Regions from separate parts of the Listeria sp. ILCC792 genome, predicted to be linked through region 3. Evidence: predicted binding sites of a transcription regulator. Region 3 holds the regulator's gene; each other region holds the start of a gene.
What was found. The regulator LexA, encoded in region 3, represses DNA repair genes until DNA is damaged. The targets are predictions, from matches to a motif close to CGAACATATGTTCG.
Positions count from the first base shown of each region.

Region 1: the regulator LexA is predicted to act here: its motif matches at 1,438-1,451, upstream of recA (recombinase RecA).
Region 2: the regulator LexA is predicted to act here: its motif matches at 8,808-8,821, upstream of addB (helicase-exonuclease AddAB subunit AddB).

Region 1 is NZ_FYBO01000011.1:23,116-33,115, reverse strand. Features, by position in the region: gene CFS60_RS11120 (competence/damage-inducible protein A) at 56-1,309, shown strand; gene recA (recombinase RecA) at 1,565-2,614, shown strand; gene rny (ribonuclease Y) at 2,907-4,469, shown strand; gene CFS60_RS11105 (YebC/PmpR family DNA-binding transcriptional regulator) at 4,569-5,294, shown strand; gene CFS60_RS11100 (aldehyde dehydrogenase) at 5,344-6,690, shown strand; gene CFS60_RS11095 (L-lactate dehydrogenase) at 6,758-7,693, shown strand; gene ruvA (Holliday junction branch migration protein RuvA) at 7,766-8,368, shown strand; gene ruvB (Holliday junction branch migration DNA helicase RuvB) at 8,382-9,395, shown strand; gene queA (tRNA preQ1(34) S-adenosylmethionine ribosyltransferase-isomerase QueA) at 9,392-10,000, shown strand, end outside.
Region 2 is NZ_FYBO01000002.1:330,645-340,644, forward strand. Features, by position in the region: gene yjfP (esterase) at 1-229, opposite strand, end outside; gene CFS60_RS04255 (Cof-type HAD-IIB family hydrolase) at 365-1,171, shown strand; gene CFS60_RS04260 (YisL family protein) at 1,220-1,582, opposite strand; gene addA (helicase-exonuclease AddAB subunit AddA) at 1,640-5,320, opposite strand; gene addB (helicase-exonuclease AddAB subunit AddB) at 5,317-8,796, opposite strand; gene CFS60_RS04275 (IDEAL domain-containing protein) at 8,945-9,181, opposite strand; gene CFS60_RS04280 (competence protein ComK) at 9,414-9,632, shown strand; gene CFS60_RS04285 (Imm59 family immunity protein) at 9,714-10,000, opposite strand, start outside.
Region 3 is NZ_FYBO01000001.1:274,791-284,790, reverse strand. Features, by position in the region: gene CFS60_RS01395 (ABC transporter ATP-binding protein) at 1-166, opposite strand, end outside; gene CFS60_RS01390 (ABC transporter ATP-binding protein) at 171-1,928, opposite strand; gene CFS60_RS01385 (hypothetical protein) at 2,223-2,654, opposite strand; gene CFS60_RS01380 (YneF family protein) at 2,745-2,981, opposite strand; gene tkt (transketolase) at 3,105-5,102, opposite strand; gene CFS60_RS01370 (DUF896 domain-containing protein) at 5,234-5,461, opposite strand; gene yneA (cell division suppressor protein YneA) at 5,593-5,922, opposite strand; gene lexA (transcriptional repressor LexA) at 6,079-6,693, shown strand; gene CFS60_RS01355 (aspartate kinase) at 6,818-8,032, opposite strand; gene uvrC (excinuclease ABC subunit UvrC) at 8,044-9,852, opposite strand; gene trxA (thioredoxin) at 9,930-10,000, opposite strand, start outside.

The DNA of each region.
Region 1 (10,000 bases), on a different contig from region 3:
CAATTTTTGGAGGAAGTATTTTGTTTTTTCTCGTTAAATTAAAAGGGGTGTGGATATGGTACGTGCAGAAATCATTGCGGTCGGAACAGAAATTTTAATGGGTCAAATTGTAAACTCAAACGCCGCTTTTTTATCCAAAGAGTTAGCGAATGTTGGCATTTTTGTTTATCATCATACGGTGGTAGGAGATAATCCTGAGCGCCTTCATGAAGTCATTACGATTGCTGAGAAGCGGAGTGACCTCCTTATTTTTACTGGCGGCTTAGGGCCAACGCAAGACGATTTGACGAAACAAGTTTTAGCGAGTCATCTTCATAAAAATTTGGTGGAGGATGCGTTTCATCTAGATAAAATAACGAACTACTTTGCCGCAAGCAAGCGGGCGATGACGGAAAACAATAAATTGCAGGCGCTAGTCATTGAAGGTTCCACTGTCTTACAAAATGACTTTGGGTTTGCAGCGGGCATGTTTTTCGAGTTGGAAAACAAAAATTATATGCTCCTGCCTGGACCTCCGTCAGAAATGAAGCCAATGTTTCAGCAGTATGCGAAACCGCTCCTCAAAAGTTCACTAGGGGAAGCAGTTCATTTAGAGTCGAAAATAATGCATTTTTTCGGTATCGGCGAGTCAAAACTAGCTGCTGATTTACATGATTTAATTGAGAAGCAGACGAACCCGACTATCGCAACATATGCAACGGATAATGAAGTTGAAATTCGAATTACAGCTTCAGCCGCAACAAAAGAAGAAGCGAATAAATTACTTTTCGAAACGGAGCAGGAAATTTTAAAACGAGATGGTGAATTTTTATATGGTTACGGTGAGGCGTCCCTTGCAGATGTAGTCATTTCGAAGTTGTTAAAAGAAAAAATAACGATTTCTGCGGCCGAAAGTTTAACGGCAGGGCTTTTTCAAGCTGAATTAGGAGCTACAACAGGTATATCGGATATTTTTAAAGGCGGTATGGTGACGTATAGCACTGAAATGAAAAAGGATGTTCTTGGTGTTTCAGAAAATATTATTGCTGAACACGGCGTAGTAAGTTCAGAATGTGCGAAAGCGATGGCTGAAAATATACGCAAGCTGTGTGATGCAAAAATGGGAATTAGTTTTACTGGCGTAGCTGGACCAGGTGAATTAGATGGACACTTACCAGGAACAGTTTTTATTGGCCTTAGTGTTGCAGGCTTCAAAACGGAAACATATTCTTTTGTTTTTGGGCGAGATCGGAATCATAATCGAAATCGTGCGGTAAAACAAGGATTTCAAATTATTAATCACTTTTTAACGGAAAAGATGGGTTTTTGATTAAGGCGAAAAGGCTGTGAAGTACTGTGAAAAGTAAGAAACGGCGCTGAAAAAAGAGTTGGACGAACAGCTATAGCACGCGTTATAATACTTGTGTGAGAATGTTAAAAAGCGATTTTTAAAAAATGCGAATAAATGTTCGCTTTTTGCTTGATTCTTAATTTGAAATAAGGTATAGTTACTTTAGGAATTTAAATTAAGAGGATTTCAAATTGAGAAATATGACTAAGAGAGATATATAGAGGAGGCAATAACGTGAACGATCGTCAAGCTGCTTTAGACCAAGCTTTAAAATCCATTGAAAAACAATTTGGTAAAGGTTCTATTATGAAATTAGGTGAACATAGTGACCAAAATATTTCCACTGTTTCAAGCGGCTCATTAGCTCTTGATATTGCTTTAGGCGTCGGTGGGTATCCTAGAGGAAGAATTATTGAAACTTACGGGCCAGAAAGTTCTGGTAAAACGACCGTTGCCCTTCATGCCATTGCTGAAGTGCAAAAACAAGGTGGAACAGCTGCCTTTATTGATGCTGAACATGCTTTAGATCCAACATATGCGAAAAATTTAGGTGTCAATATCGATGAATTATTGCTTTCACAACCAGATACAGGTGAACAAGCGCTTGAAATTGCAGAAGCACTTGTAAGAAGTGGCGCAGTAGATATGTTAGTTATTGACTCCGTTGCTGCATTAGTTCCACGCGCGGAAATTGAAGGGGAAATGGGGGACGCCCATGTAGGTCTTCAAGCTCGTTTGATGTCGCAAGCTTTGCGTAAATTATCAGGTGTTATTAATAAATCCAAAACCATTGCGATTTTCATCAACCAGATTCGTGAAAAAGTTGGTGTAATGTTTGGTAATCCAGAAACAACGCCAGGTGGACGTGCATTGAAATTCTATTCGACAATTCGTTTAGAAGTTCGTCGCGCTGAACAGTTGAAACAAGGAACCGAAGTGATTGGGAATAAAACGAAAATTAAAGTCGTTAAAAACAAGGTGGCACCACCATTCCGAGTGGCTGAAGTAGATATCATGTACGGGGAAGGAATTTCTCGTGAAGGTGAACTTGTTGATATGGCTTCTGAAGTAGATGTAATCAATAAGAGCGGTTCATGGTACTCCTACAATGAGGAACGTATTGGTCAAGGTCGTGAAAACGCGAAACAATTCTTAAAAGAGCATCCAGAAATTCGGGATGAAATTTCAACGCGTGTTCGTGCGGAGTATGGCATTGACGCGAGTTCAGAACAAGCTAATACACCAGATGCAGATGAAGAATTTAGTCTTTTAGAAGACGAATAAAATAAAAGTAAAGCCTAGTTTATAGTTGAATATAAACTAGGCTTTTTGTATAAAACAGGCGAAAAGGTATTTTTTCTCGTATTATTCTGCCCTTTCCTTGACAATACGTATATTCAAATATAAAATTAGATTGTATATTTTACATTTGCTAAAGAGTGATGATGGAAAATAAAACTGCTTTTTAGTAAAGTTGGAGTCTATCCAGCTAATGATAGAAAATACACTTTGTGCCAATCATTTTTGGCCACCGACATAATGATAACGAAAACTGAATAGCGAAGGAGGTGTAAGGATGAGCGTAGTAGTCGCAATCATCTCCGGTTTGCTTTTCTTAATCGTCGGTTTGGTTGTCGGCTCACTTATTTATAAAGCTAGTTCTGAAAAGAAACTGGTTGCTGCTCGTGGAACAGCTGAATTAATCGTTGAAGATGCTAAAAAAGAGGCGGAAACAACGAAAAAAGAAGCGTTGCTAGAAGCAAAAGAAGAGAGCCATAGAGTACGTACTGAAATCGAAAATGAACTTCGTGGGCGAAGAGGAGAGTTACAGAAACAAGAAAATCGCTTATTGCAAAGGGAGGAAAACCTCGACCGTAAAGATACTTCTTTAAGTAAAAGAGAAGGTACACTCGAGAAAAAAGAGGAGAATATCAGTAAACGACAACAACATATTGAAGAGAAGGAAAGCAAAATTGATGAGATGATTCAAAAAGAGCAAGATGAGCTCGAACGCATTTCCGCACTCACTAAAGAAGAAGCGAAAAAAGTCATCCTTAACCAAGTAGAAGAGGAGCTTTCTCATGATACAGCTATCATGGTGAAGGAATCTGAAAGCAAGGCGAAGGAAGAAGCGGACAAAAAAGCGAAAAACATTTTATCACTTGCCATTCAACGATGTGCGGCAGATCATGTTGCTGAAACGACAGTATCTGTTGTAACACTTCCAAACGATGAAATGAAAGGTCGAATTATTGGTCGTGAAGGACGAAATATCCGTACGCTTGAAACGCTAACTGGTATTGATTTAATTATCGATGATACGCCAGAAGCTGTAATTTTATCAGGTTTTGATCCGGTTCGCCGTGAAATTGCGCGAATTGCACTGGAAAAATTAGTTCAAGATGGACGAATTCACCCGGCACGTATTGAAGAAATGGTCGACAAAGCACGTAAAGAAGTGGATGAGCACATCCGTGAAGTTGGGGAACAAGCTACTTTCGAAATTGGGATTCATTCGATTCACCCAGACTTAATTAAAATTTTAGGTCGTTTGCGTTACCGTACAAGTTACGGACAAAATGTTTTAAATCATTCACTGGAAGTTGCTAAACTGGCTGGAATTTTAGCTGGGGAGCTTGGTGAAGATGTGACACTGGCAAAACGCGCTGGCTTACTTCATGATATTGGGAAAGCAATTGACCATGAGATTGAAGGTAGTCACGTTGAAATTGGTGTCGAATTAGCGACGAAATACAAAGAAAATGATGTTGTCATTAACAGTATTGCTTCCCATCACGGGGATACTGAGCCGACATCTGTCATTGCTGTTTTAGTTGCTGCTGCGGATGCGCTTTCTGCTGCTAGACCTGGCGCGCGTAGTGAAACACTTGAAAATTACATCCGTCGTTTAGAAAAACTGGAAGAAATTTCGGAATCTTACGAGGGTGTTGAAAAATCGTATGCCATTCAAGCTGGACGTGAAGTTCGGATTATGGTTGAGCCAGACGAAATTGATGATTTAGCATCATATCGCCTAGCTAGAGATATTCGCAAACGTATTGAAGAAGAACTTGATTATCCGGGACACATTAAAGTAACGGTGATTCGGGAAACAAGAGCGGTTGAATACGCGAAATAAAGAAGAGCACTCGGAGAAATCTGGGTGCTTTTCTTTTGCCTATAAACTTGCATGGCTAGATTGAATACGTTAGAATTTTAATGAAGGAGTGAGCGGATTATGGCGGGGCATTCAAAATGGAAGAATATTCAAGGAAGAAAAAATGCGCAGGATTCAAAACGGGCGAAGGTTTTTCAGAAGCTTGCCAAGGAAATTTATGTGGCGGCGAAAAGTGGAGCTGATCCCGCATTAAATCCTGCACTCAGACTTGTTATGGATAAGGCGAAAGCGGCGAATATGCCAAATGATAATATGGAACGCGCAATTCAAAAGGCGGCTGGCAATCAGGCGGGGGAAAACTATGACGAAATTTCCTACGAAGGGTATGGTCCAGGTGGTGTGGCTGTTTTGGTGCATGCGCTTACGGATAATAAAAACCGTACGGGGACGAATGTGCGCGTTGCTTTCAATAAAAATGGCGGCAGTTTAGGGGAAACGGGTAGTGTGGCTTATATGTTTAATCGGAAAGGCTACTTAGTTGTGCTGCGGGAAAATTTAGACCTCAGTGAAGATGAATTCATGCTACTTGCGATTGAGGCGGGCGCTGAAGATATTATTACGAGTGATGAAGCGTTTGAAGTCTTTACGGCGCCAGCGGATTTTACGGTGGTGAAAGATGAGTTGGAGCAGGCAGACTTAAAATTTGAAGCGGCAGAACTTACGATGCAACCTACGCTTTATCAGGAAGTTCCAGAAAATAAGCGCGCTGAATTTGACAAGATGATTAGCATTTTAGAAGACGATGATGATGTGCAAGAAGTTTATACAAACGCGAATAACGACTAAACGAGAGAGGTGCCGACAAAATGTGGCGCCTTTTTTAGGAGGGAAAACCATGCAAATTAGTGATATTATGGGGCGGCAAAAAGCTTATTTTGATGAGGGGCATACGAAGCGTTTTCTACACCGAAAAACAACGCTTGAAAATTTGGCGATGCTATTGAAAGAAAACGAAAAACTGTTTTTGGAAGCACTCGAAAAGGACTTGGGGAAGAGCAATTCTGAGGCATACATGACAGAGATTGGGATTATTTATGAAGAGATTTCTTTTGCTTTAAAGCATTTGAAAAAATGGATGCGTGTCGAGAAAGTGAAGACGAGCTTGACGCATGTTGGTTCCAAGGGATTTATTCAACGTGAGCCGTACGGCACGGTGCTTGTAGTCGCCCCGTGGAATTACCCGTACCAATTAGCGCTCGCACCACTGATTGGGGCCATTGCAGCTGGGAATACGGTGATTTTAAAACCATCGGAACTCGCACCTCATACAGCACAAGTGCTGATGCACGTTTTATCGCGCTTTCGTGAAGAAATCATTGCGGTTGTAAATGGTGGCGTGGACGTGACGACGGAATTGCTGGATCAAAAAATGGACTATATTTTCTTTACGGGTTCGACGCACGTTGGGAAAATTGTGATGCAAAAAGCGGCGAATCATTTGACTCCTGTCACGCTTGAACTTGGTGGAAAGAGTCCGCTTGTTGTGATGAACGATGCAAATATGAAGCTGGCTGCAAAACGCATTGCTTTCGGAAAATGGGTGAATGCTGGGCAAACGTGCATTGCCCCGGATTATGTTTTAGTTCAGGACGACATTTATGATGAATTTAAAGCGGAGCTTCGAGAAGCGATAACGGAACTTTACGGTGGAAACCCTCTGATGAATGAAGCATACGGAAGGATTGTAAACGAGGCGCATTTTAAACGGCTTCAAAGCTATGTGCCAGATGCATTCGTCGATGAAGCGAATTTGAAAATGGCGCCGTACCTTTTGGAAGCGCCAGATTTGGATAGTCCTGTGATGCGGGAGGAAATTTTTGGTCCGATTTTGCCACTCATTCGTTTTGCGGAGACAGAAGATGCGATTCGGTTTATTCGTGAGCGTCCTAAGCCGCTTGCGCTTTATCTTTTTACTGCAAGTCGAAAAATCGAGCGGAAGTTTCTTTTTAAAACATCTTCTGGTGGTGTGTGCATTAATGATACGCTGATGCACATTGCTACGCCTTATTTGCCGTTTGGTGGTGTGGGTGATAGCGGCACGGGGAACTATCACGGGGAAGCCAGTTTTCGGACGTTTTCGCACGAGAAAAGTGTGCTGCGGCAGACGACTGCTTTTGATATGAAATTTCGTTATCCGAATTCGAAATATCGGGAAAAATTATTGCGTTTCTTTTTAAAATAAGTTGCGGAAGCTTCTACTTTTTTTGTAGAATAGAGAGCGTAGTGAAATAATGAAGGGAAGTAAACGAATGAAACCACGGAAAGTTATGATTATTGGGGCGGGGAACGTTGGAACTGCAGCGGCTCACGCTTTTGTGAATCAGCGTTTTATTGAAGAGCTTATTTTAGTTGACATAAATCAAGATCGTGTGGAAGGAAATCGGAAAGACTTGGCTGATGCGGCTGCGTTTATTCCGGGAAAAATGGATATTTCTGTACGTGAAGCAAAAGATTGTAAAGATGTGGATATTGCGGTCATTACGGTGACAGCAGGTGCTTTAAAGGAAGGGCAAACGCGGCTTGATGAGCAAAAAAGTACATCGAAAATTGTTGCGAGTATTGTTCCGGAAATGATGAAAGGTGGCTTTAATGGCATTTTTTTGGTGGCTACAAATCCTTGTGACATCATTACCTATCAAGTTTGGAAGTTATCAGGGCTACCTAAAAATCGCGTTTTAGGTACTGGTGTATGGCTTGATACAACGCGGCTTCGGAGGCTACTCGCGGAGCGTCTTGATATTGCGGCGCAAAGTATTGATGCCTTCATTTTAGGTGAACATGGTGATTCGCAGTTTCCTGTTTGGTCGCATTCTTCCATTTACGGGAAACCGGTGAACGAATATAGCGCGGAGAAGCTAGGCGATTCTCTTGATTTGAAAGCAATCGGGGAGATTGCACGCGATACTGGTTTTGAAATTTATCATCAAAAGGGTTGTACGGAATACGGAATTGGTGGCACAATCGTTGAGATTTGTCGGCATATTTTTAGCGGAAGTCAACGTGCACTTACGGTGTCGTGTGTGTTAGAAGGCGAATACGGGGAGCGCGATTTGGCGATTGGTGTTCCAGCGGTTCTTAATCAGGACGGCGTCAAAGAAATTATTGAGTTAAAGCTGAACGGCGAGGAAGAAGAGGCGTTCAAGCATTCAGCACGTGTCATTAAAGACTGCATTGCACAACTGTAAGACGATTGTTAGCACAAACGTTCGTAATATGCTATCATGAAAGGTATGGTATGACAGAAGGGACGAATTGACGTGTATGATTATATGAAAGGCCAAGTTGCGGCCATTACACCTGAATATATCGTTGTAGAAGTTTACGGGGTCGGCTACCAAATTGTTGCCGGCAACCCGTTTGCTTTTGCGGCGCAAGAAGGAAAAGAAGCGAAAGTCTATTTACATCAACATGTTCGTGAAGATAATATTACGCTTTACGGATTTCAAACGACGGAAGAGCGTTATTTGTTTAAAAAACTGCTCGGTGTTTCAGGAATTGGGCCTAAAAGCGCGCTCGCTATAACGGCCGCAGGAGATGCTACGCAGCTTATTAATGCGATTGAAATCGAAGACGATGTGTATTTAACAAAATTCCCTAGTGTTGGGAAAAAAACAGCGCGTCAGATTATCCTTGACCTAAAAGGAAAATTAGGCGACGTGGTGACAAGTGAGATTCCTCATTTTGTGGCTAAAAAAGAAATTACAGATGGGCTTCCGCCGCAGCTCGAGGAGGCGGTTCTTGCCTTACAGGCACTCGGTTATAGTGAGCGCGAACTGAAGAAAATCGTGCCGAAACTGCAAGATGAGATGCTTACAAGTGACGGCTATATTAAACTAGCTTTGAAATTAATGACAAATTAAGGAGGGATGTGGCATGGATGAGCGTATTGTTTCTTCCGAAAATGTGAGTCCTGAAGAAATCTCGTTTGAAACAAGCTTGCGGCCACAATTGCTTGCAGAATACATCGGTCAAGACAAGGTCAAACATAATCTTGGCATTTTTATTGAGGCAGCAAGAAGAAGGGAAGAAGCACTGGATCATGTGCTTTTATACGGCCCTCCTGGTTTGGGGAAAACGACGCTTGCGATGGTCATTGCGAACGAGCTTGGAACAAACATCAAAACGACAAGTGGACCCGCGATTGAACGTCCAGGCGACTTAGCGACAATTTTAACATCACTCGAACCGGGCGATGTGCTTTTCATTGATGAAATCCACCGGTTATCAAAATCCATTGAGGAAGTGCTTTATCCTGCGATGGAGGATTATTGTTTGGACATTGTTATCGGAAACGGGCCATCTGCGCGGTCGGTACGCCTCGATTTACCACCATTTACGCTGATTGGAGCGACAACGCGTGCGGGGCAATTATCGGCGCCACTGCGCGACCGCTTTGGTGTAATTGACCACTTGGAATTTTATACGGAAGAACAATTGATGGATATCATTTTACGGACGGCTAAAATTTTAACGACGGAAATTAATGCAGACGGCGCGCTTGAGCTTGCTAGGCGTTCGCGCGGAACCCCGCGGATTGCCAATCGTTTATTAAAACGCGTGCGTGATTTTGCCGAAGTTAAAGGCGATGGACTTGTTTCTTATGAAGTAGCAAGAGATGCGCTAACGCTTCTACGTGTTGACCCGCGCGGACTTGATACGATTGACCAGAAGCTTTTGCAAACGATTATGACATCATTTCGTGGTGGCCCAGTTGGACTTGATACAATTTCAGCAAGCATCGGTGAGGAACGCGAAACGATTGAAGATATGCATGAGCCATATTTACTGCAAATTGGTTTTTTGCAACGTACACCAAGAGGTCGGCTCGCAACACAATTAGCGTACGACCATTTTGGAATTCAAAACGAAAAAGGTGTCCATGAATGAAAGTTGAAGATTTTGATTTTGATTTGCCAGACTCCCTCATTGCTCAAACGCCATTACTTGACCGCACGTCAAGTCGCTTAATGGTGCTGGACAAAAAAACGGGGGATTTAAGCGATAAAAAATTTACGAATATTATCGATTATTTAAACGAAGGAGATGCGCTTGTATTAAATGATACGCGCGTTCTACCTGCTCGCCTCCACGGAATTAAAGAGGAGACGGGCGCACATATCGAAGTGCTTTTATTAAAACAAAAAGAAGAAAATAAGTGGGAAACGCTTGTGAAGCCTGCGAAACGCATTCGTGTAGGTGCGAAAATCACATTTGGTGAGGGTGAACTTTCGGCGACGTGTGTTGAGGAGCTTGAGCATGGTGGTCGTATTTTGGAGTTTCACTATACGGGCATATTTTATGAGGTGCTCGAAAACCTAGGAGAAATGCCGCTTCCGCCTTACATTAAAGAGCAGCTAAGCGATCAGGACCGCTATCAAACGGTTTATGCGCGCGAAAATGGCTCTGCTGCCGCTCCAACTGCGGGTCTGCACTTTACTGAAGAACTTTTAGAGGCGATTCGGTCTAAAGGAGTTCACGTATGTTTTGTGACG
Region 2 (10,000 bases), on a different contig from region 3:
GCTCTTCTTCACTAATATTCCCTTTTCGTTCTCCGTGAAATTTCGCATCTGGCAAAATCACTCGAATCCCTTTTTCAGCTAAAAAATAGCCATACTGAAGGTACAGCTCTTTTTGGGACTGAAATCCATGATAAAATACTACAGTTCGAATCTTTTCTGCACTATATTTTTCGCCAACAATATGTAAAACTGGAATATCTTTTATTTTTTCATGAAATACTTGAATCAATTGCACGGCCTCATTTCTATTTGTTTTTCTTACCAATTATTAATGTTCTTTCATTTACAAAGATTCTTTTACAGTCTATCATGATAGTAGATTATGCTAACAAAAAATATCCAACTTAATTAAAAGGAGCTAACTATGGATAAAAAATTAATTGTACTTGATTTAGATGGCACAACTTTAAAAGATGACCAAACTATCTCGAAACGAACAAAGGTAGCTCTTGAATCAGCACGTAACCTTGGCCACGAAGTAATGATTGCAACTGGTCGCCCTTACCGTTTAAGCAGCTTCTATTATAGCGAACTAGAACTTACAACACCTATTGTTAATTTTAACGGTGCTGTTTTGCATCACCCACTCGACGTCAATTTCCATGATGGTTACCACGAAGCAATCGACTTAAATATCGTAAGAGATATACTTGATTACTCTTATCAACTACCCCTTGCTAATATTGCTGCTGAAGTTCAAGATAGCGTTTTTTTAGAGCGTAGCGATGACACTGTGCCCGACACCTTTCATTTAGGCGTCAACAACATGATCATCGGAAATATACGAAATGCAATTAACGCCAACGCAACTTCACTACTTTTCTTTGGAAAAAATGAAGAACTGGCTTTAATGAGCAAACATCTTGATGAACAATTGGCTGATGTTATTTCTCATCACACTTGGGGTGCGAGCTGGCCAGCTGTTGAAATCGTAAAATACGGCATTCATAAAGCCGTTGGAATCCAAAAAGCAGCAAAATCACTTGGCATCTCTCAAAAAGACATCATTGCTTTTGGCGATGAATCAAATGATTTACAAATGTTGGACTATGCTGGCGTTGGCGTTGCGATGGGAAACGCTGTCCCATCTGCAAAAAACGTAGCCAACACCATCACACTTTCCAACGAAGAAGACGGTATTGCCGTTTATTTAGAAGAAAATATCTTATAAACTGCTGGACTGATGAAAACTCTTTTAGGGAGCTCCATTAGTCCTTTTTTAATTAAATAAAGGCGCTCCACCTGATAGGTAAAACCCAAGAGAAACCGTTACAATGACAGCCACAAAAAACAATATAAAAAACATTCCTGTCGGCTTTTGTTTTTTTCGATAGCTAAGCAACATTTCAATCACACCAATTGTAAGAAGTCCCATTAAAATTTTAAAAATCGCAATGAGCCAACCTTTCTCTACACTATATTGAATCATCATAATCCCACTAAAAATAACAAGCAAGTAGAAAACACGATTAATCATCGCAAGTATCGTAAAGCTTTTTTCTGACTTTGGATATGCAATAAACGCCGCAATTGTCAGTACAAAAATAGCCGCCCACGATATTAAATGTAAATATCCCCACATAAAAATCCCTCTCCTCTTTTATTATATGTTCTATCATAGCATGAACGCTTATAGTCCTCAAAAATCCAGTATTTCTCCCGAATCAAAGAAGTACAGTGAGGCTTGCTTCACCGGCAAGCCTGTGATAGCTTGTACAGCCTCCCGGTACAATTCCAATTGCGTATGATAACGGCTATGCATGGTTTTCTCCATTTGCTCCTTAGACGCATATTTCCCCTCGGTACGATCCGTCTTAAAATCAATCAAAATAATCCCATCATCCTCTATTAACATACAGTCTACTACACCTTGGATTAAAATGGTGTCCGCGTCGTCTGCACCTTCAGACACCCGATTAGCAGGAAGCTGATACACAAATGGAACCTCCTTAGCTAATTGATCCACCCCTTCAACCATTTTTTTACCAAGTGCTGTTTGAAAAAAAGAAAGGATTTGTTGCCTACGAATTGCTCTACTCTCTGTTTCTGTTAATTTGTACTCTGCCACCATCTCATCTAAAAGTTGATCTAATTCTGCCTCATCAGGTATCGCTTCAAACGATATCGCCTGCATGACAGTATGCATTGCCGTCCCAATTTCCGTACTGCTTAATTTATTTTCCTGCATAAATTTGGGGCGCTTAAGCGAAGCTTGTTTTAACGTTTTCAAAAAGCGGTCATCACTAAAACTATCTTGAATTTGAAACTGCCTTTTTAATTCTGTAACCGACTGTTTAGAGCGAATTTCAGTTGCTGCTTGCTTCTCATATTTGAAGGAAAAAATCTCAGCAATTTGCCCTTCTGCTCCGCCAGAAAGCGGGACTTCTTCAAGCGTTTCTAATGAGCGCAAATAGGGCTGGGCTTGTTCATTCACAAAATCATCTGTCAAAGTTTCCTTCTCAATAATCGTAACACACAATTTCATATCTGTTGGCAATGTTACGCCTGCTGTTTTATTAACCTGCTCCGCAAAATCAGGATGCCGAATTAGCGTCTGAAGTATCCAGTCGAGATAAGTTCTTGCCTGCACTCTAATGCTCGGCGGCAAGACCCAGTCGGTCATTTCCGCTACTTGAAACGCGTTTTCTAATGTTTCTTCCCATTCCGGAATCGTCCCAACAATAATTAATTTTTCTTCTGCTCTCGTCATAGCGACATATAGAACGCGCATTTCTTCTGCAATCATTTCATTTATTTTTTTCTTACGGAAAACTTGTTGCATGATTGTCGGATAAGTAATTCGTTTCTGAACGTCCGTATAACTTGATGCAAAACCAAAGTCTTTATCAAGCAATACTTTACTATTAATATCACGCATATTAAATTTGCGTCCTACTCCCGCTAGAATAACAACTGGAAATTCCAAGCCTTTGCTTGAATGAATGGTCATCATACGAACAACATCTTCTTTTTCGCCTAATACCTTCGCTGTACCAAAATCATCGCCACGCAGTTCTAAACGTTCTACGAAACGAACAAATCGAAATAAGCCACGAAATGCTGTCTTTTCGTATTGTCCCGCCCGCTCATATAGCGCTTGTAAATTGGCTTGCCGCACTTTGCCACCTGGAAGTCCACCTACAAACTCAAAAAAGCCGGTTTCTTCATAAATCTGCCAAATAAGCGTTGTTAGATTCTCACGAATGGAAAGTTCTCGCCATTTTACTAGTTTTTCTAAAAAAGAGCTTATTTTTTCTGCTGTTTGGTTTGGTTGTTTGGCATATTCTTCTAATGCATCGAAAAAATAGCTGCGATTGTTAACCAGTCTGACAGAGGCAAGCTCTTCTTCTGATAATCCGATAATCGGTGAGCGTAAAACCGAGGCAAGCGGAATATCCTGATAAGGGTTATCGATAATTTTAAGCACCGAAATCATGACGGCCACTTCAACCGCTTCAAAATAACCACGTTGGCTAGATGCATAGAAAGGAATATCTTGCTCTCTCATAGCCTCCTCGATGTCAGGCGCACTAGTCATCGCTCTTGATAAGATGACAACATCTTGGTAGCGAATTGGTCGAAATTGCTTCATTGATTTATCAAAAACAGGATATTTTTCATCTATCATCTTTTTGACTTTCTGGGCAATAGCTCTCGCTTCAAGCTGATTTTTTTGTAATTCGTCCTTTGATAAGCCCTCTTCTGTATCGAGCGACTTTTTCTTCATGTCTACTACCATCAGTTCTGTTTCAGTATTATTATGTTCTTCGAAACTAGCACCAAGAACAAGTTCTGCTGCCGAATCATATGCAATTTCGCCGACTTCTTTATCCATAATTTGTTTAAAAATAAAGTTAGTCGCATTTAGAACTTCTGCTCGACTTCTAAAATTTTTGGCTAAATCAATACGTAAACCAGTATCTTTTCCGTCTAGTCGGTAATTTTCATATTTCCACATAAACAGTGTAGGTTCAGCAAGACGGAAGCGGTATATAGATTGCTTCACATCGCCTACCATAAATAAATTCCCATCCGCTTCGCCCGAATAAGTCACATATTGCAAAATAGTTTCTTGTACTAGATTAGTATCTTGATATTCGTCAATCAACACTTCATGATAGCGACTTTGGAGCTCTTTTGCTACAAATGAGGGCGAATCGTTTTCTGATAAAATGGCAAGCGCTAGATGCTCTAGGTCATTAAAATCGAGCACACCTTTTCTTTCTTTTTCCCGAAAAAACTGTTCGGAGAAATTTTGAACAAGTTGAATAAGCGTGGCAACATCTGGCTTCATATTTTCTAAATCGCTTAAATATGCTCGTTCTTCACGTTTAAACCAATCTGTCGCTGCATCTTGAATATATTTCTTAGCACGATCTCTAGCTTTTTTTGCTTGCTTTACTAACTGTTCATCTACTTCCTCTTTATTTTTAAGCGGCTTCAAACGACCGAAAACGACTTGAGAAAAACCTTCGCGCAGTTTGTTCCAGTCATCGTCAAGAAGTCCAGTCAACGTTTCTACCTCAGCGATATCTTCTGTAAAATTTGTTATGTAGCTTTCTGGACCATCGACCATTTTGGCAATATTCATTCCTTGCTGAAGCGCACCTAGTGCTTGTTGAATGGACAATTGAATCTGATTCATGATTTCATCATAAAATGGTAGATCCTTTATCCCTTGCAAATCCTTAGTTTCATAAAAATCAACGAGCTGTTTTAACCACTTTTCTGGATTTGGATTCGCTCTCGAAAAGTCATATAGCTTCGAAACCACTTCTGTTAAATTTCGGTCTGACCGATCGTCTGTCAGACTATCCACGAGATGGAAAAAAGCTTCATTATTTGGCTTTGCATATTCTTCCTCTAGTAACTTATCTATAACTTCATCTCGCAACATCATACTTTCAATGCTGTCCATCAACCTAAAATCCGGGTCGACACTTGCAATATAATAATATTTGCGAATTAAATCTAAACAAAAGGAATGGAGTGTTTGAATCGATGCATTATTTAAAAGTGCCAGTTGTTTCTTCAAGTGTAGTGAATCCGGTTTTTGCACCAGGGCATTCTCTAATGCTTGTCCGACGCGATGTTTCATTTCAGCTGCCGAAGCATTCGTAAATGTAACGACCAGTAACTCGTCCACATTGCACGGATTTTCTTCATCTTGAAGCCGTTCGATAATTCTATTTACTAACACAGCTGTTTTCCCCGAACCGGCCGCTGCCGCAACTAGAATATTCTGACCTCTCGCATGAATCGCTTGCCACTGCTCATCAGTCCATGTTGCATTTTCTGGCTTAGCAGGTAGTTGATTCATTGACTCTCCCCTCCTTCTTCTCTCATTTTCTGAATAATTACTTCTGGTTTTTCTGACGCCAAATAGCGATACTTGTCACTTTGTGAACCTGGATCAAATTGACATACTGAGCGAAACGGACAAAAATTACACGGCGTTGTTTCTTTTAAATGATACGGATTGATTGTTACTTCCCCATCTAAAATTTTGTTTCCAGCCTCCTGATATTTGTGGCGAACAAAATGCCGCATAGAATCAAAGTCCTCTTTAGAAGCTGTTTTTGACCTTGCGCTAAGCGTGTTATCTTTTTTAATTTCGGCAGGAACAATTAAAGAGGCTCCCCCGTCTTTAATTGAGTTATCCATAAGCGTTACAGCAAGAGGATCGCCTAAAACAATTCCTTTCATCTTAAAACTTTTCTGAAGCTCTTTTTCGAGTATTTCATCATCTAATGGACTATCGGCACTGACAAGCTTATTGTGCATATGAAAATAAAGAACACCTGCTGGGTCAGCATCATTTCCTACTAATTTCTTAGCATTTGTCACGACTATATCTAAGTAAGTTAGCATTTGGAGCGCAAGACCATAATAAATTTCGGGAAGTTGTAAATCTCGTGCGCTAGATTTATAGTCGATAATGCGGAGATAATTTCGTTCCTCTGCACTAGCGTAATCAATTCGGTCGATGCGCCCTTGCAAGAACAATTCACGCTCGCCTTTTAACGGAATCTTCATTGCGGGAATACTTTTTCCAATACCGAAATCAACCTCTAAACCAAGCGGACGAAATGTACTTTGTTTCGCTTGTTCATTTAGCACATTAGTTGCACGTAAAATAATGTGAAGCAACTTATATTGAATATACGCCATTCTTTTTGTACTAAGAAGTATTTCATGTTGCAGTTTCGGCGCTAAATAAGTCATCGCTTGATTAGCTAGAGTCAAACAATCATTTTCAGATAGAGCTCCCCAATCAATGCCGCGTTCTTTTAGCTGAGCGGATATCCACTCCATCGCCCCATGGAAGATTTCCCCCATATCAACAGCTTGTAATTGATATGTTTTTCTTTCTTCAAGCTTCAAGCCATACTGAGCAAAATGTTGAAACTCACAACTGAAAAATTTTTCCATACGAGAAACACTGGCATGAATTTTATCACCGAACAATTCTGTAGCTGTCTCCTCGGTCAATCTAGTTGTATCGTTATGATAGTTTAAACTTGCAAGCACTTGTAAAGCTAGTTTATTTTTACTCTTAATAAAAATGTTATAAACATCCCACCAGATTGGCGCAATCTTATATCCTTGCTTATACATTTGTAGTTGAGCGGTAAGAAAACCTAGCGCATCCATCTCACCCGCAATATACTCCATTTGCTCTTTTTCTGATAAAAGTGATGGATCACTTAAATATAGCTCTTCATTTAAAGTTGGAAACACCGTTTTTATCTTACGTACATAGTTAGAAGCTGAAAGCAATTTCCCTTCTGAATCAGCAATTGGATAGCTTAAATACAGCCGGTCACTTGCAGCTGTAAATACACGATAAGCTATGAACTCTTCTTGAATAAGTGATTGATAGCTTCTTGGTTTTAAAGCAATTCCATCATTTGTCATGGTTTCGCGTTCTTCGTCTGAGATAATGCCTTTATCGCCCACTTTCTTCGGAAACACACCATCATTAAGACCTATTGCAAAAACAATCTTTTCTTCTAACAAACGAGCATGTTCCATATCCGTGACAACGAATTGATCAAGAGAAGGTGGAAGCAATGAAAACTCCATCGACTCAAGTCCTGTCTGAATAATTTCAATAAAATCATCCAGCGAAATTACGGTATCTCCTAATAATTCCACAAATTCATCGAGGAGATTGATAACGGCATGCCAAGCTTGTTCATGCTCACGAGATAGTTCAAGTAGTCCTTCCTCGTCTGCACGAGCACGCCATAATTCAATACGTTCAGCCACATTTAGCTTTTCTAAATAAGCAAATAGACTTTCTGCATATTCTTTTCCTGTCTTAGCTGAATGCAATTTATCTTCAAGAAAAAGAAGTGGAATTTGAATAAGGTTACGGACTTCATTGATTTGTTCTTCGATTTCGAGTTCAGCGTCCGTTTGCGTCTGCACATTCGTTTCAAGGCCGCGAATTCGCCGATATGTCCATTTATCGCTTTTCATAAAACGTCCGCGATTAAAAATACCATTCTCTAATAAATAGTTCTCAAATAAATCTACTTTTTTCCGGTAGATACTAATATCTTTCTCAATTGGAAAGAAAAACTCTGTTCGAACTGTCTGAAAAAGCGTTTCATACTGCCAATTTAGTTTTAGTGCATCTAAACTAGAACGAATAAACTCAATCAAAGGATGTTTTGCCATAGAACGTTTTTTATCCCAAAAATACGGTAGCTTATGGGCGCGAAATACGGAAGAAATGGTTTCTTCATAATCAGCCATATTGCGAACCAGTATGGCGCAATCAGAAAAATGATAGTTTTCCTCGCGAACTAAGCGTTTCACCTCACGGGCAATTCCTTCTAGCTCAGAATGTCTATTATTCGCTTGATGAAGGCGGATTCCAGATATTTCTCCTTCATATTTTGCAGACCTGCTTTGTCCCCAAGTTGCTTCAAGGTGAGTAAGATCTGGGTGTTGCAATCGCTTGTTCGTATTTAAAAACACAAGTGATTTTTCATGTATTCCTAAATTATTAGCTGCTTCTCTGATTTGTAATAAGGACTCTCGGGTCAATTCAAACATATCAAAATCATTTAATTGTCCAGCGACAGCTTCCTTACTTGTAGTCAAAGTAATTTGCACTTGGTTAGCAACTTCCATAAATTTTGAAATCACTGAAATTTCCTGTTTTGAAAAAGAGTCGAAGCCATCAAAATAGATAGAGGCATTTTGGGCATATGGACTTTTGTCCATTTTTTCATTTAACAAACGTAAATAATCTTCATTTTCAAGAAATTTTCCGAATAATTTTTCTTGATAACGCTCATAAATTAATGAAATATCTGCTAGTTTTTCGCGCATCGCAAAATCATTTGCTTCTTCAGACTGTTGCTTTAGCTCAGCTAATTCTACTTCGTATTGCTTTAATTCTTGGAACAAACTAGTTAATTCTTTGTAAAACCCTCTTTTAGAAGAAGCTTTACCAAACAGCCTCAACTCACCAGCTTCTTCTTGCACAACTTGTCGTACAAGCATCTCCATACCAGAATGGGTCAAAAATACTCGAGAAAGTCCACCAGTTTCTTGTAATACTCGCCACGCTACTCGGCTGAAACTGTAAACTTGAATATTCATCATTCCTTTAAATCCGGTTTGTTTAAAAAGAAATCGCTCCATTTGATATGTCATTTGATCTGGCACAATGAGAATTTGATTCTCACTGGGATTTTCTAGCATTCTTTTTTTGAGTTGCTCAATCAAAAAAGTTGTTTTTCCGCTTCCAGCCCTTCCAGATATAAACTGTAAACTCATAGCCTCACCACCGAACATACGTTTTGTTTTATTTTAACCAAAAATACTAACTTCGTCTAGTATTATTTTGAGGTCCATTTATAAAATTTTAAGCGCTACAATAAAAAAACTAAGGCAAATTCTTCTTTACCTTAGTTTTTCATAAAATTCACTGAAATGCTAGCATTTCCTTTTGAATTTCATTTATTTTATTTGTAAGCTCTATAAAACTTTTTTCGTCCTTCTTATCGAGAGCAATATCGACTTCTTTTTTCAACTGTTCTACTTTCCTCTGATCTAGGAGCATTGTCATGTAGCACTCAATAAAGACGTTTGTTAACTCTTTTTCTCCTTTTAAAATGCCAACTTGATTCATTAATGAGTTTGAAAAATCTCGCATTTCCACGACTAATCACTCCTTTCACTACTATATGGCGAAAACAACTCCGAAAATTCACAATTTGGCTTCAAAAATCATTGTACTGCTCCAAAACTCTACTTTCCCAAAATATACTGACTCCCGTTTTTTTCTGTGCTATAATTACGAAAAAATAGTAACTCCTTAACATTGGTGTTTTGAAGTGAACTACTTCTTTACATAATTAAAAAAGACTATCACGAGAAAGGGATGTATGAAAATGGAAAACAAGAAAGCAGAGAAACAAATCTATGAGGTGAATCCACATACGATGATTATTTTGCCACACTCGGCCGGAGGTCCACTTTTTTCGAGGGTAATTGAAATTGGGTCTGACTCTATTTCTAAATTTACCCCATTTGAGTTAATTAAAACCAGTTGCAAGTTTTTCGGTGCGAATTATGATGGTAGGAGACAACATGATACACTAAAATTTTAGTCTGTGATTTTAAATTTAGCATTTAAAAATAGTGAAATATGAAAAGACCTTTTTGCATTAGAAGCAAAGAGGTCTTTTGTTTTATATATTTTTATCCCATAAAAATGAAGGATATTCAGGAGGTTCATTGTTTCTAACACTTTTTCTATTTGTTATCACTCTACTTTGTATTCTATACATAAAATCTTTATACGCTTGAAAAAATTCATCGTATTTTTTTGATCCAGAAACAGAAGCTCTTTCGCCCGTCATGTAAACTTCAAAATGATCATCTAGATATTCTATTCTTAATTGAAACTCATCACGATTATTGTCTCTACCTGCAAAAAGTGAATATCTTAAATCTGTGTAACCTAGTAGCTCAATTT
Region 3 (10,000 bases):
AAAACTTCCGAATGATGAGTGGCGACACAACATCAATTATCGTCACAAACAACACGAGAAAACCAGTTAAAATTAATAGTGGAATATGGAAACGTGTGTAGCGCATCAGACGTTTTAAAACTTGCCGATGTTCTTTTCCTGTCATCGTTAATAAATCATCATTCATTTGCTCATTCACGTTCCCCACCACCTTTCAAATGTTCCGCTAATTGTTGCTCCCGGTATATCTCCGCATACCAACCATTTTCTCTAAGCAATTCTTGGTGTGTGCCACGTTCAATGACCCGCCCGTTATCCATGACGATAATGAGGTTGGCATGTTCGACGGAACTCAGGCGATGCGCACTAATGATGGTCGTTTTATCCGCTCGGCTCGCCTTTAAGTTTTCCAAGATGCGCTCTTCCGTCTTGGCATCAACTGCCGATAACGCATCATCTAAAATGAGCAATTCCGGATCCATAATTAAAGCACGCGCAATCGCAAGGCGTTGTTTTTGACCACCCGAAAGCGACACACCACGTTCGCCCACAACCGTTTGATACCCATCTGCAAAACCTTCAATATCATCATGCACCGCCACGGTTTTCGCAATCTTCCTCACATCTTCAGGCGCCGCTTCTGGCACCCCAAAGCGAATATTATCTAAAACAGTCGTCGAAAATAAGAACTGGTCTTGCGGCACATAGCCAATTGCTTTCCGAAGCGCATTTGTCTGATAATCTTGGATTTTGACTCCGCCGAACGAAATCGTGCCTGCATAGTCATCGTATTCACGAAGCAAAAGTTTTAAAAGCGTCGTCTTCCCTGAACCTGTTCGCCCAACAATTCCCAGTGTTTCACCTGCATTTATCGTGAAGTCAATATTTTCCAACACTGGCTCTTTTTCATCCGGATAAGAAAATCGGCTGATATGAGTGGCGAGAGCTCCGCTAGGCGTTTCTGCGCGCGCGTCTTCGTGGTCGACAATATCTTCTCTTTCGTTTAAAAGTTTGGTGATGCGGTCATATGAGGCACTTCCGCGTTGAATAATGTTGTACAAAAACCCAAATGCGAGCATTGGCCAAATGAGTAGAAATAAGTAATTGACAAACGCAATGACTTGCCCAATTGTGAGCGAACCTTCAATGACAAATTTCGAACCAAATCCTATTGCGAGCACAAAAGAAATGCTTACAACAATCGAAATCATCGGGTCAAACATGGCATCGACGCGCGCTACGGCAACGTTCTTCTTCACGACAGCACTCGTTTGTTTGGCAAAATCCGCAATATCTTCTTTTTCCTGTCCAAACGTGCGTGTCACTTTAATGCCTGAAATACTCTCCTGTGTCTTATCATTTAGTTTTGAGAAAGCTCTTTGTGCGCCGTGAAAGCGTTCATGTAGTTTTTTCCCTAAAATCGATGACCCAAAAATCATAATCGGCATTGGAATGAGCGCAATGAGCGTCAACCGCCAATCAATACTAATCGCCATCATTAAAATAACCGTGCTACCTGTTAAAAATGAATCGGCAAGTGTCAGCACCCCAATGCCAGCAACTTGTTGAACGGCTGCAATGTCGTTTGTCGCATGCGCCATTAAATCGCCAGTCCGGTACCTCTGAAAGAAAAACGGTGACATCTTCGTCAAATGTTCAAATAACCGTAAACGCAAAGTTCGTTGCAATTTATTATCCGAACCAAAAATCATCAAGCGCCAAACGTAACGTCCGAGATAAGTCAAAACCGCAACAACAATCAAAATCACAATCCATTTTATTAACGTCTCTTTTGTCAAAGTCGAATCCGCTATCGCATCAACAACTTTCCCTATGACAAACGGCGGTATAAGCTGCAAAAGCGCAATGATGAATAAAATCGAAACCCCAAAAGTATACTGCTTTTTTCGTTCTTTAAAAAACCAGCTTAAATCCTTAAAAATCTTCACATGGCAACCCCTCCTTTTCCCTTTTTAGACAACAAAAAATAATGGACATCACTTCTGCCCATTATTACTTAAAAAGTATTATTTGCCGTCTATTTTCCGCGCACAAAGCAAAGCATGCGAGAGGTCAATAAATCCCCTTTATACTTAAAGAATCGGTACGGAGCGACACAAATAATGAAATTTTAAGCAATAATGATTTTCCTACATATTTACGCATCTCGCATACCTCCTTTAAATTTTTTTATGCAACGCTTACATTTTACAATATCTTGAAAAAAATTACAACACCTTTTTTCAAAATTTTTCGTCATATAGCTTTTCCGCCACAACAAATAGCTGTAAATCAAGCGCAAGTCGATGCAGCTCACGAAGTGAACACCCGGATAAATCCTCTGGAATGAAAACGAGATCCATCGCTTGCTGTGCAAGTACCATTCTCCCTTCATCCGCCGCATTTTCCACCACAAACTGCCGCCCCAAAAGAGCAAGCACCTTCGCTTCCGCACCATGTTCCAGCTCCTCATCTAAAAGTAGCCGAATCACACCATTCTTCCTCGCGTCATGCTGAAACCGCGTCGAAAATAGCAACGCATAACCAATTTTCAGCCGATTCCCCGAATTATCCCCTAAAAATGGTGTCACATAGCCCGATAAAGTTTGCTCTACTTCTGATTCCAGCCGGTACAAACTGCGCTCTAAAATTAATGCTGCCTTCGCCTGTTCCATATTCTCTCCTCCTTTTCCCATATAAAAACGCCCTTTTAAACAAAAGGACGATCTTTATATTCTCAAAAAATGAAATTCGCTAACAGAAAATTATTTTTTCTTCTTCCCTGTTTCTTTTTCTGTTTGTTTATTCATCGCGCTCATCATTTGATTGATTTTCTTTTGAGACGGCTTTTGTCCCATTTGCGCCATCATCATTTGGAGCATTTGCTCATTGATAGGCGGGTTGTTTTTCAAATAGCTCATCATGTAGCGTCTTGCGATAAAGAAGCCACCAGCTAGTCCTGCAAGTAAGCATACAAGACCAACAAGAATGTAAATCCACATAGTTTCTTTCTCCTCCTTGAACGAATATACCTTCTTTATTGTACTTGATTTACGCCTCACAAACAACTCTTTTTTACAAAAGAAAAAGACGGACATTCAAATCACGAATATCCGCCTTGAAAATTATAAACTTTCGACTGTTTTTACAATGTTTTCGACTGTAAAACCATAGTTTTCAATAATCGTTTCACCTGGTGCTGAAGCGCCAAATTTGTCAATACCAATGACTTTGCCATCAAGCCCGGTGTATCTCTCCCAACCAAAGCTCGCGCCCATTTCAACGGCTACACGTTTACGTACAGCATTTGGTAAGACACTTTCTTTATAGTCAGCAGATTGTGTTTCAAAAAGGTCAAATGATGGCACTGAAACGACAGAAACATCAACGCCTTTTTTAGCTAGCTCTTCTTGTGCTTGAACAACTAAGTGCACCTCAGATCCGCTTGCAAGTAAAATCGCATCAGGCACATCTTTTTTCGCTTTAGACAGAACGTAAGCGCCTTTGCGTACGCCTTCTTCAGCAATTTCACTCGTATTTGGAAGTACAGGCAACCCTTGGCGTGTTAACACTAACGCATGTGGTTTGTTAGTTGATTCTACGGCTAATTTCCAAGCCACATTCACTTCGTTCCCGTCAGCTGGGCGAAGAATCGATAAACCTGGCATTGCACGTAGCGACGCTAATTGTTCAACGGGTTCATGCGTCGGTCCATCTTCCCCAACAGCAATACTATCATGAGTTAAAACGTAGGTTACTGGTAGATGTTGGATAGCTGCAAGGCGAATGGATGCGCGTAAATAATCCGAAAATACGAAGAATGTTCCGCCGTAAACCTTCAAGCCTTCATGAAGAGCCATACCATTTAAAGCAGCTCCCATCGCAAATTCACGAACACCAAACCAAATATTGCGATCTTGTGGTGTATCCTTTGTAAATTCACCATCTGTTTTAATCGTCGTATTATTTGAACCAGCTAAGTCGGCTGAGCCACCAAATAATTGCGGCAATGTTTCAGCAAGCACATTAATAGCTTCACCGCTTGTCGCCCGACTTGCAAGAGCTTTATCGCCAACTTCATATTTTGGTAATTTATCGGAAAATCCTTCTGGCAATTTGCCATCTAAGCTATACTCCAATTGTTTCGCAAGCTCTGGATATTTTTCTTTGTAAGCAACAAACATATCAGACCATGCTTTTTCAGCTTGTGCTCCGCGGCTCGCGATTGTGCTACCAAAGCGTTCATAAACTTCATTCGGCACATAAAAATCTTCTTCGTAATCCCAGCCATAAGCTGCTTTTGCTGCTTTCACACCGTCAGCGCCTAGAGGAGCGCCGTGAACTTTACTAGTGCCGGCATTAGGAGCACCAAAACCGATTACAGTTTTCACTTCAATCATCGTAGGTTGCGATGTATTTTGTTTCGCTTTTTCAATGGCCGCTAAAATTTCAGCTGTATCATTGCCGTCTTTCACAAGTAAATGTTCCCATCCGTAGCTTTCAAAGCGAGCTTTCACACTTTCAGAGAACGACTTATCTAAATCGCCGTCTAAGGAAATATCATTTGAATCATACAGCACAATAAGACGACCTAGTTGTTGATGACCAGCAAGACTCGCTGCTTCGGCAGAAACACCTTCCATTAAGTCACCATCGCCACATAACGCATATGTATAATGATCTACAACTTTAAACGTATCACGATTGTACATTGCTTCTAAATGACGTTCTGCCATAGCCATTCCAACAGCCATCGCAATGCCTTGACCAAGTGGACCTGTAGTAGCATCAACACCGTCAGTATGGTGGTATTCAGGGTGTCCAGGCGTTTTGCTGTCCCATTGACGGAAGTTTTTCAAATCATCGAGGCTTAATTTGTAACCACTTAAATGAAGCAGACTGTATAAAAGCATAGAACCATGTCCAGCAGATAATACGAAACGGTCACGGTTAAACCAGCGTGAATTTGCTGGATTAGCATTTAAAACTTTAGACCATAATGTATACGCCATAGGTGCTGCACCCATAGGTAAACCTGGATGACCTGAATTTGCTTTTTGAATGGCATCCATTGAAAGTGTGCGAATCGTGTTAATCGCTAATTGATCAGTTTTATCGAACAAATGAAACATCCTCTCTTAATTTAAAATTTTAACTACCTCCATTTTATTCCTAAAACTTAAATTACACAACCAAAAAAGCATAAATGATCAAACTTTTTGTTCGTTTGTTCATTTATGCTCATTTCAGCTATTTATTTTCTTTTTTTGCGCATTTGTTTCACCTTTGAAGGGGTGATATCCTTTCCATTCGGATCTAAGATTGTTGTATTCTCAATGGTTCCTTTCATATGTGTCCGAAATGATTTTAAATATTCTTTCCGCAATTCTTCTTGCTCTATTTTTTCATCAGCTGTTAAGCCTTCTGATTTTTTCTTACGAGAAAGTTCATTAATTCGATTAATTTTAGCTTTTTCCAACATAAATTTCATCCTATTCATCAATGTGTTTCTTTTATTATAGCATAAAATGTAAAACCAGTTCGTTGCGACCGATTGCTGCTGAATATATTTTTAGTTCGTACCCTTTATTTAAAACGTATTACTGTACAAAATTACTCATTTGCTAATTGAATTGTTGAGTCGCGGTTCATCTCATTTTTCTTAATCGGAATAACAATTTCATCTCCCGCTTTTAATGTGCTGTTATTTAAATGATTTTCTTTTTCAACCCACTTAATAAAAGTCATTTTATCCATGTTCGCTTTTTCGGCATGTTCATTCGCAAGAACCCATAATGAATCTCCAGATGCTACGTCAATCGTTGAATATTTATTTTCATTTGTTGCACTCGCATAAAATAGTAATGTTAATCCCATAAGTACAGAAGCAACAACAAAGATAATCGCAATATAGTATTTATCCCAAAATAATTTCAAAGTCATCTTAATCCCCTCCAACGGAATATATGTTCGCTTTTTTTATTATTATAGAACGTTCGTTCGTTTTTGTCAACAAAAAAATCGAACCTTTGTTTGCATATCCAAAAAACATTTGCTATACTATTGGTAACAACTAATTAAAATAACGGGGTGAAAACCATGAAATTATCAAAGCGACAACAAGATATATATGAATTTATAAAATCTGAAGTTAAGGACAAAGGCTATCCGCCCTCTGTTCGTGAAATTGGCGAAGCTGTAGGTTTAGCTTCAAGTTCAACTGTCCATGGCCATCTTGCTCGTTTGGAAACAAAAGGACTTATTAGACGTGACCCGACAAAACCTCGTGCCATTGAAATCTTGTCGATGGAAGATGATGTTCCTACTCCTGCTGTTGTGAATATCCCCTTAATTGGGAAAGTGACGGCTGGAATGCCCATTACTGCGATTGAAAACATTGATGAATACTTCCCGCTGCCTGAGAGCATGGCTGCCGGTGAAAAAGATATTTTTATGTTAGAAATTGATGGTGAAAGCATGATTAATGCCGGCATCTTAGACGGAGACAAAGTTATTGTTCGAAAACAAAGTAATGCAACAAACGGAGAAATTGTAGTTGCAATGACAGACGAAGACGAAGCAACTTGTAAACGTTTCTTTAAAGAAGCGAATCATTTCCGCTTACAACCCGAAAATGACACTATGGAACCCATTATTTTAAACCAAGTATCGATTTTAGGGAAAGTCATTGGTTTATTCCGTGATATTCGTTAATAGACACACCTTTTAACCCGCCTCATTCAGGCGGGTTTTTAAATTGGGAAAGTCTACCGTTTTATAGCAAAAATAAACACACCTTCAATCCATAGATTGAAGGTGTGCGACAAAAAGTCACTTTCTAGTCTTCTAATTCAAAGGTATCATGCAAAACTTGGGCTGCTTCAATCATTTTTCGATCTGGCACGACGGTAGAAACTTTAATCTCTGACGTGCTAATCATTTTGATTGCTACGTCATTTTCAGTGAGCGCCTCAAACATCCGCGCCGCCACACCAGGGTTCGATACCATACCAGAACCAACAATGGAAACTTTGGCTAAATGTTGTTCAGATTCAAGTTTTTCATATTGAATTTCTGCTTTTTTATTTTCAAGAACAGCAAGCGTGTTTAAGAGCGCCGCCGATTTAATTGTGAAGGAAAGATTGCCATGGCCAAGTCCCGTAATGCCTTGAATAATAATGTCCACGTCAATATTATTTTTCGCAAGTTCCGAAAACACTTTTGAGACACGCATATTTTCTTTTTCGCTCCAATGAATCGTCACGCGCGTAATTTGGTCCTCAAACGCGATGCCGCGAACTACTTTTGCACTCTCCACATAAATCTCCTCCTCAATCATCGTCCCATTTTCCACCCCATGGCTTAAACGCACTTCAAGCGGGATTTTAAAATTCTTCGCATATTCCACAGAACGCGGATGTAAAACGCCGGCCCCTAAATTCGCAAGCTCCAACATTTCATCATACGTTAATTGCGCCAGTTTTTTTGCTTTTTTAATAAACCTCGGATCAGTTGTATATACGCCGTCCACATCTGTACATATCGCACATTTTTCGGCTGCAAATTCGGCTGCAAGGGCAACCGCTGTTGTATCGGAGCCGCCGCGACCAAGCGTTGTAATTTCTCCGCTTTGCGTCACGCCTTGGAAGCCCGCAACAATGACAATTTTGCCCGCCTGAAGTGCCGCTGTAATTTTTTCTCTTTCGATGTCTAAAATTCGGGCGTTACTATACACTTCTTCGGTTTCAATACCCGCTTGCCAGCCTGTAAAGGAAACAGCCTCCTGCCCCATTTCTTGAAGCGCGATGGAAAGAAGTGCAATCGTCACTTGTTCGCCTGTTGAAAGCAACATATCCATTTCGCGTTTGCTAGGCGTTTTGGAGATTTCTTCTGCCATTTGCACCAGCTTATCTGTAGATTTTCCCATAGCAGATACGACGACAATAACTTGATGCCCTTTTTCAGATTCACGGATTGCCTGTTCTGCTGTTTTTTGAATTTTAGCAACGGAACTTACCGAAGTTCCACCAAATTTTAAAACGACTAGACCCATTTCGTTCCCCTCTATTCTTCTTTTTCAGCTAATTTTGCATTCACTTCGCGGACTTTTTGATAGACGGCTTCTGCGACTTGTTTTGGAATACCGCTTTCAGCAAGTTCTTCAACCGATGCCGCTTTAATTTTTTTCATGGAGCCAAAATGGCTTAAAATTTTCTTCTTACGTCCCGGTCCGACACCAGGAATGCCATCTAAAATGGACTGGAAGCCAGATTTACTGCGCAGTTGCCGATGAAAAGTGATGGCAAAGCGGTGGACTTCATCTTGAATGCGTTGCAACAAGTAAAATTCTTGGCTATTTCTTCCAAGCGGAACGATTTCAAGTGGATCCCCGAACAGAAGCTGACTCGTGCGATGCTTATCATCTTTTGCAAGTCCTGCAACGGGAATATCAAGCCCTAACTCATTGATTAAAACATCTTTTGCGCTATCAATTTGGCCTTTTCCTCCGTCGATTAAAATTAAGTCGGGTAATGGCAAGCCTTCTTTTAATACGCGCCAGTAGCGTCTTCGTACAACTTCACGCATTGTGGCGTAATCATCTGGCCCTTCAACCGTCTTAATTTTATATTTACGATAATCATTTTTACTTGGCTTACCGTCCAAAAAGGTGACCATAGCAGAAACTGGATCAGTTCCATAAATGTTGGAATTATCGAAAGCTTCAATGCGCGAAGGTGTTGGAATGCCCATTTGTTCCCCCAGTTTTTCAACAGCACCGACTGTTCGCTCTTCATTCCGCTCAAGTAACATAAATTTCTCATTGAGCGCAATTTTGGCGTTTTTATAGGCTAGCTTCACTAGGTCTTTTTTATTCCCACGTTTCGGTACGATGATTTTCGTATCTGGTAAAAGAGCTTGCACCGCTTCATGGTCGATATCATCTGGCAAATAAATTTCTTTAGGCGGAATATGGTTTGCTTTTTGATAAAACTGGCCGATGAACGTCAAGAAATCTTCTTCAGCTTCTGTATAAAACGGGAATTGTGACACATCGCGTTCGATGAGCTTTCCTTGGCGAATGAAGAAAACTTGGACGCACATCCAGCCTTTATCAATGGCGTAACCAAATACGTCACGGTCAACAAAATCGTTCATCGTCATTTTTTGTTTTTCCATTGTCGTTTCAATCGCCGTAATTTGGTCGCGGAATTCGGCTGCCTTTTCGAACTGCATATCGGTTGCGGCCGCATCCATTTTGACAATCAATTCCTTTTTGACATCTTTGTACCCGCCGTTTAAGAAGCTGACGATTTCGTCCGACATTTTTTTATAGGTGGATTGGTCCACTTCAAAAACGCACGGCGCCAAACACTGGCCTAGATGGTAATATAAACAGACTTTGTTCGGCAAGGTAGTGCATTTGCGAAGTGGATACAGCCTGTCTAATATTTTTTTCACTTCATTTGCGGCGTATACATTCGGATACGGTCCGAAGTACTTCCCTTTGTCTCTTTTGACTTGTCTTGTGATAATCAGACGCGGGTGCCTTTCATTCGTAATTTTAATAAAAGGATAGGTTTTATCATCTTTTAAACGAATATTAAAGCGCGGATCATGCTTTTTAATCAAGTTAATCTCGAGGAGGAGCGCCTCCACGTCCGAGCTCGTTACAATATATTCAAAATCCTCTATTTCTTGGACTAAACGCTGCGTTTTAATGTCGTGGGCGCCAGTAAAGTAAGAACGCACACGATTTTTAAGTATCTTGGCTTTCCCCACATAAATGATGGTGCCTTGCTTATCTTTCATTAAGTAACAACCTGGCTGATCAGGTAGAAGTGCTAATTTATTTTGCAAGTGTGCGGATACCATTTGATCAACTCCTTATCATCATACAAAAGACATCGCAAAAATTTGCGATGTCTTTATTTTACCATAATTTGGTAGCATTATACATATTTATTAATGACTTCGTCGAGCTCTTCTTTTGGACGATAGCCAATGATTGTATCCACTACTT